Regions from separate parts of the Shewanella aegiceratis genome, predicted to be linked through region 2. Evidence: predicted binding sites of a transcription regulator. Region 2 holds the regulator's gene; the other holds the start of a gene.

Region 1 (3,650 bases), 1.3 Mb from region 2:
GGCGACCTCCATGTTAGGGATAAATTCCGCCAGAGCCGACGCCTGATAGGCACCGAGATCTTCTAGCTCATCGGCTTTAAACGCGGAGATCGCGATGCCGACATCTTGCATACGTTGTACACGTTTTTGCGCCGTCACCTCGATGACTTCAAACGCGCTCGCCTTCTGCTCTTTCGCTTCTTCTGGCGCCTGCGCTTCCTCTGCAAAAACTTGACCTGAAATAGCCCCAAAAACCGCCATGGCCAAACAACTTAGCTTCATGTTGCTCCGACTTACTGCTGCTCGGGAGCGTAATAAGTGATTGGGTTTAATGTATTTTTCCATCATCCTATCCTTCCTTTATTACGTTTTATATTTATTAGGATGTTGGCGATGTGGAAATCAGCCGCACCTCCTTACCGAGTCCTGCACTAACTGCAATATTTATTGCCATAGCACCTATTCCCCCCGCGGTACATCAGGCCACAAACATAAGCAAAGACTGTAAGAATCGAGTATATGGAGCGCGTTACCAATTTTTAAATTTATTATAATGATTGTGTAACATTCATAATGGTGATGATGAATCATTCATCTGCCCCCATAGCTCCCCTAAAAACCCCTACCCCTTGTAGGGGCTCGTTTTTTAGGCAAAGCTAGCTCTATTACACCTGGGCAAACGTAGTGAAAGAGAGAGGAAAACAGCCCCATAGATGGCCCAAACCACCAAGCTCATCGGAGCTGTTACAAAGAGTTAAAGTCAATTCGCGCCAAACCATTGGAAATAAAAAAGGTCAAATCGAAGAGATAGAAGATACAGGTGTAAGCAGGCTTTTGACCCTCGGCGACAGGACGTCGCCGCGGAGCGTATAGGGACATATTCAAATAACATCCGTGTTTAAATGCCAGTTCGGCATCCATGCCTCTCGTTCGCGAGCGCGAAGCTGCGCTTCACTCACCATGTCAAAAGTGTGCTTGCACATACGTCGTTCCTTCACATCCATGTGATCACGACATTGGTACCTCCATGTACTGCACCCGCCGGGCAGGCGTTAGATTGCCATGAAGGGTAAAGCTTCAAAAATCTAATCAGGTGCAATAACCGTCCAAGCTACGAGCTAAATTAGGTTAATAGGGTTAATAGGGTTAACGCTAAAACCCGAGATCCATCTGCGCCCCATGCTCGGTCTCATCCAGCCCGGCCCCCACAGCCTCGCTCTCGAGCCCGACCGATACACCCAGCAGGCGAATGCCTCTACCCGCGCGGCGCTCCAGCGCCTGTTTAAGCAGGTCGTAAAACAACTTCACCGAGACCTCGTCGCTACGTTGCTCTATGGTGGTCTGTTTAAAGTCGTCGAACTTTAGCTTAACCACCTGCTTGTGAATGCGACGCGACTTGGCGCTGCGACTGATACGCCCGGACAGCTCCTGAATAAGCTGAGGCATCACCGCCTGGCATTGCTCATAGGTGTAGATATCTTTGGCCAGGGTGGTCTCGACGCCGACAGACTTCCGCTCCCTGTGGGGGGAGATGCCGCGGGGGTCTATCCCCTGCGCCCTGTCATAGAGCACGCTACCAAACTTACCGAAGCCCTCCATCAGGCTCTGACGGCTAGAGGCCTGCACGTCGGCGCAGGTAATCAGCCCCATGGTTTCCAGCTTAGCCGCGGTCACCTTGCCGACACCGGGGATCTTAATCAGCGCCAGTGTCTTCACAAACTCGGGGATCATCTGCGGAGTGATCACATACTGACCGTTGGGCTTATTAAGGTCCGAGGCTATCTTGGCCAGAAACTTCACCGGCGCGATGCCAGCAGAGGCGGTGAGCCCGGTCGCCTCGAAGATCTCCCGGCGAATCGCCTCGGCGATCAAGGTGGCCGAGCCCTGATGCTGGGTGCATTCGCTGACATCCAGATAGGCTTCATCAAGCGACAACGGCTCGATCAACTCAGTGTAGCGGGCAAACACCTCACGGATCTGCGCCGACACCTCCTTGTAGACAGACATGCGCCCTGGCACCAAGATGAGATCCGGGCAGAGCTTGAGAGCATAGGCGGAGGCCATAGCCGAGCGCACGCCAAACTTGCGCGCCTCGTAGTTACAGGTGCTGATGACGCCGCGGCGATCGCTGCGGCCGCCGACGGCAATGGGCTTGCCCCTAAGCTCGGGAAAATCACGCATCTCGACCGCCGCGAAGAAGCAATCCATGTCTACATGAATAATCTTTTTCACCTTAATACCTCCACCACCAAGAATACTGTACATTTAAACAGTATTCAATCACTTCGCGATGAACGGCAGCTATGCGTCAGATGACGGGCAGCAAAAAGCCACCCTAAGGTGGCTTTATCTCTGTTTCGTGGCGCCGAATGGCTAATGCATTATATCGGCTCAGTCTATTACATTTTAGACTGGAGGTAGTTCTGCAGACCTATCTTGTCCATGAGGCCCAGCTGCTTCTCTAGCCAGTACATGTGATCAGACTCTGTCTCTTCCAGCAAGACCTCTAACAGTTCACGGGAGACGTAATCCTGCTTTTCCTCGCACAGGGCGATGGCTTCACGCAGGTTGGCCGCTACTTGATACTCATAGTTGAGATCGTTCTGCAGCATCTCCTGGGGATCTTTACCTATGTTCAGCGCCTCGCGACTGGCGACATCTGGCGTGCCCTCGAGGAACAGAATCCGCTGCACCAGCTTCTTGGCGTGTTCGCGCTCGTCGTCAGACTCGTGGGAGATACGCTCGTGCAGCTCGTTAAGCCCCCAGTCTTCGTACATCAAGCCGTGAACAAAGTATTGATCCATCGCCGACAACTCACCGGTAAGCAGCTTGTTGAGGGTGTCGATCACTTCCTGATTGCCTTTCATGCTTCTCTCCCTATTCAGATTCCATCTGCGACTGCAGGTAATTTTGAATGCCCGTCATCTTAATCAGATCTTGCTGCGCCTCGATCCAGTCCAGATACTCCTCCTCATCTTCGAGCAGGTCTTCGAGGATCTCGCGGCTCACATAGTCTCGCTCCGTCTCACACAGGGCGATCACGCTGCGCAGCTCGACCAACTGCTCTTCGAGCATGGTCTTGTCGCATTGCAACATCTCTTCCGGGTTCTCACCTATGCGCAGCTTCTCGAGCTGTTGCAGGTTAGGCAGGCCTTCGAGAAACAGCACCCGCTCGATCAGCTTGTCGGCATGCTTCATATCTTTGATCGACTTCTTGTAGCACTTCTCATTGAGCTCTTCCAGCCCCCAATTTTTGTACATGCGTGCGTGCAAGAAGTACTGGTTGATGGCCGTCAATTCGAAGGTCAGTATCTTGTTTAACTGACGAATGACGTTCGGATGACCCTTCATTTGATCTCCTTAGTAAGATTTGATCTAAATCAATATTTAAGCCTAGAGCAATTTTCACCCAATTACAAATAAACATTAAGTTTCAATCAGTTATCAAAGAAAATCGTTCTCATTCGCGCTTTGATTACCAAGGCGATTAAAGATAATAAATCCAGCGTGTTAACGCCGATAGTAAGCACAAAGCGCTAAGGAGGAGATGAGACTAGGTAAAGGCAAGTCTAAGTGAAGAGTGATGAAAAACAGGGACAACAAAAAAGGCCCCGAATGGGACCTTTAGTAACGACGCCTCAAAGGCATGAACTAGATGATACGATCTTTGG
Region 2 (3,650 bases):
TGCGAAGGCAACTACAAAGAAGAGCCACACAGTATGTCTCGGCTCTATGCAAACTCTTCAGTTCCCAAAAAAGCAACGATGACTTCAAAGTGCGTCGGTGGTGAATCTCTTGTTCTGCTGGTGGTGACCACGCTTGCACTTACGGCTGAATATATCAGACCAATTTCAGCTTCCGTGGGCGAGGTAATACAGGTTCATTTTCGCCGCTCAAGCCGACAACCAAATTGTGCGATATAACAAATAATCGTTGATATCTCTTACTAACTTAATGGCTGTTTAAATATTGATCAAGATCACTTTTATTTTATTTTGCTAGACAAAACAGACACAAAAACGCCCCTTGCGGGGCGTCTGTATGGAAAGGTAGAGCGCGGAATATCAGTGCAGCGAACTGAACAGACTCAAGGTCTGGCCGCCGAGATCCTCTTGGGGAAAAGGGTTGGCAGGTAAGTGACCGTTCGCATCTTCGATCACCACCCCCAGGGCGCGAGTATTCTTGGCAACTATCTGTAGGCGACGACTGTCACGGGCATCCAGGGTTTGCGCCCAGCAGATCACCGCACTGGATGTACCACTTGTAAGGGCTTTTTCCATCGCCCACAGGGTTTCGACCTCATCCTTGGTGTGTACCAAGAGGATGCGATCCATACGCACACCGCCGTCGGCCAGCATCTGTTTGTAGCCTATGTTAGGTGGGCTGATCAACACCACCCATTGCCCCTGCTGACTGAGTCTGGCTAGCTCTGGAGTGAGAGCCTGCAGCTCTTGCTTGCCCTGGGTCGAACTTGCCGTAGTCGAGATAGTGTTGCCATCGCCGCGCTTCAGTGAGCTGTCGAGATCGACCCACAGCCCTGGATGGCGTGGCGCCATGCCCATTAGGTTGTTCATTGCCAGTCTCCATTTCGAATAACGCCGACGGCCAGGCCTTCGATGCTCAGGCTCTGGGTGGTGAGGTCCACCACGATAGGGGAATACTCTTCATTTTCGGCATGCAGATAGACGGTGCTGCCACGCTTCTCGAAGCGTTTAACCGTTACATCATCTTCCACGCGCGCCACGACTATCTGGCCGTTTCTTGCCTGTTCGACCTTATGTACCGCCAGCAGATCGCCCTCGAGAATACCTATATCTTTCATACTGTCACCCCTGACGCGCAGCAGGAAGTCGGCGCTGGGGCGGAACATGCTAGGGTCAACCTGATAGTGTTGTTCCACATGCTCCTGGGCCAGGATGGGCTCACCGGCGGCCACCTGACCTATGAGGGGCAGGCCGAGATCTTCAGGCTCTTCCTCCTGGGTCAGCTTGATGCCACGTGATGTGCCGGGCATGATTTCTATGCAGCCTTTCTTTGCCAGGGCCTTGAGGTGTTCTTCGGCGGCGTTGGCGCTCTTAAAGCCTAATCGACGCGCAATCTCGGCACGGGTAGGCGGCATGCCCGTGTCGGCAATATTGCGTTTTATCAGATCTAAAATCTCGGCTTGTCTCGGGGTTAAGGGTCTCATGATTAATCCTGTCTTTCCATACAGTACCTGTCAGTATATACAGTATTTTATACAGTGCAAGTATTAACCAGATTTTCTCCCAATCCCATCAAGCGATTAGCGCCTACAGCGTGATTGATTAGCCGAGTTACGTCTGTTCAAGGGAGAGCAGCAGATGATGGTAATCGTCGATGGCCGGGAAGTCGGCAAACTGCTTGTGAGGCTTCTGGCTATCGGGATTCTTGATCCCCAGCTGGTAGCCGACGCCAGCCTGCTTGGCTGCCTGTAGTATGGGCTCGCTGTCGTCGATAAACAGGCAACGGCTGGGATCCAGGGAAAACTCATTAAACAGGTGACGCCAAAATTGTGGGTGTTCCTTGGGATAGCCGGTGGCGTGACTCGAGAGCATCTCGTCGAGCCCGTTAGCTAGATCTGTGTGCTCGAGTTTCAGCGCCAGGCTGTGGGGATGGGCGTTGGTGACCAAGATGCGCCGCTTGCTGTGTCTGGCCAGAGCGGTGAGAAAGGGCATGCTGTCCTGACGCAGCTGGATCCTGTCCACCAGAGTGTGGTGCAAAGCCAGGATGTCTAAACCCAGCTCCTGTTGCCAATATTCCAGGCAATACCACTCCAGGGTGCCGAACACCTTGGCGTAGGCATCCTCCACCAGTTGTTGGGCGTCGGCCTTTGAGATCTGCCTTTGTTCACACAAGGCCTGAGGCACCAGGCTAAGCCAGAAATGGTTGTCGAAATGCAGATCCAACAGGGTGCCGTCCATATCCAGCAGCACGGTATCTATCTTATTCCAGGGAAACATAAAGCGAGTAAAAAAATTCCTTGGTTTGAGTTGTGGATTAGGCCCATCATAGTAAGATTGAGTGGTTAAGCAAACGCCATTTTTATCAGGAAGTTTCATGCCGGACAAAAAGCCGCAGATCCTACATGCTGAAGTTGTTGCCCAGAGCCGTCTGTTTCAGATAGAGCAGGTGCATTTAAAATTTTCGAACCAGGTCGAGCGCCAGTATGAGCGCATGAAGGGCAATGCCCGTGGCGCCGTGATGGTGGTGCCTGTGCATGGTGAGGAGCTATTGCTGGGACGCGAATATGCGGCGGGTACCCACAGCTATGAGCTGGGTTTCCCCAAGGGCCTGGTGGATCCCGGGGAGACCCATGCGGAGGCGGCCAACCGAGAGCTGCAGGAAGAGATAGGTTTTGGTGCGCGTAAGCTGACCCATCTGATGGAGTTGAGCCTGGCGCCCGGCTACTTTGCCAGCAAGATGCAGATCTTCGTCGCCGAAGATCTGTATGAGAGTCGATTGCAGGGTGATGAGCCCGAACCCATAGAGGTGGTGCGCTGGCCATTGAGCCAGTGGTCTGAGCTGTTATTAGAAGATGATTTTTCCGAATCTCGAAGCGTTAGCGCCTTGTTTTTGGCACAGAAACATCTAAAACTAAAGTAGTTAATCCGAATTATCATATTAGGCATTGCCAGATGTAGGCTGTTGGAGTTGTGATGAAGCCAGAAGAGTATGTTGAGCAGGCGATTTCGATTGCCATCGAGGCGGGTGAGGCCATCAAAGGTATCTACCTCGAGGGCAGTTTTGACAAAGAGGTGAAATCCGACAATACCCCGGTGACCTCTGCCGATATCGCGGCCCACAAGATCATCTCTTCCCAGCTTAGTAGTCTCACGCCAGAGATCCCAGTTCTATCAGAAGAAGATGCCGATATTCCCTTCTCCGAGCGCGCCGATTGGCAGCGTTACTGGTTGGTAGACCCTCTAGATGGTACCGGTGAGTTTATCGCCGGTAGCGGCGACTTCTCGGTGATCATCGCCCTGGTCGAGCACAATCGTCCCATCATGGGGATCGTCTATGTGCCCATGACGGGTGTAGTTTACTATGCCGTGGCAGGCCTGGGTGCCTACAAGCGTAGCAGCAAGGGCGAGGTGCGTATCGCCAGCAAGCAGCTGACCAAAGACGATGAGCCCAGCCTGCGTCTGGCGGTGAGCCGCCGTCAGGATCCTCAATCTGTGTTGAAGCTCTTCAATCATCCTAAGCACTGTGAACTCGTGGTGCTTGGCGGTGCGGCGCTAAAGAGCTGCCTGGTGGCAGAGGGCCGCGCCGACTGCTATGTGCGCATTGGCCCAACCGGCGAGTGGGACACAGGTGC

The links. The regulator LexA, encoded in region 2, represses DNA repair genes until DNA is damaged. The targets are predictions, from matches to a motif close to TACTGTATNNNNATACAGTA.
Region 1: dinB (DNA polymerase IV) is a predicted target of LexA. The motif match lies at 2,235-2,254, and genes of this name have one in related genera.

What each region holds. Positions count from the first base shown of each region.
Region 1 covers NZ_CP080416.1:3,369,971-3,373,620, forward strand. Annotated here, with positions in the region: gene K0H80_RS14650 (TonB-dependent receptor) at 1-261, opposite strand, end outside; gene dinB (DNA polymerase IV) at 1,132-2,211, opposite strand; gene bfr (bacterioferritin) at 2,379-2,846, opposite strand; gene bfr (bacterioferritin) at 2,857-3,330, opposite strand; gene nqrM ((Na+)-NQR maturation NqrM) at 3,631-3,650, opposite strand, start outside.
Region 2 covers NZ_CP080416.1:135,828-139,477, forward strand. Annotated here, with positions in the region: gene K0H80_RS00625 (cell division inhibitor SulA) at 379-888, opposite strand; gene lexA (transcriptional repressor LexA) at 885-1,502, opposite strand; gene yrfG (GMP/IMP nucleotidase) at 1,630-2,295, opposite strand; gene nudE (ADP compounds hydrolase NudE) at 2,393-2,938, shown strand; gene cysQ (3'(2'),5'-bisphosphate nucleotidase CysQ) at 2,992-3,650, shown strand, end outside.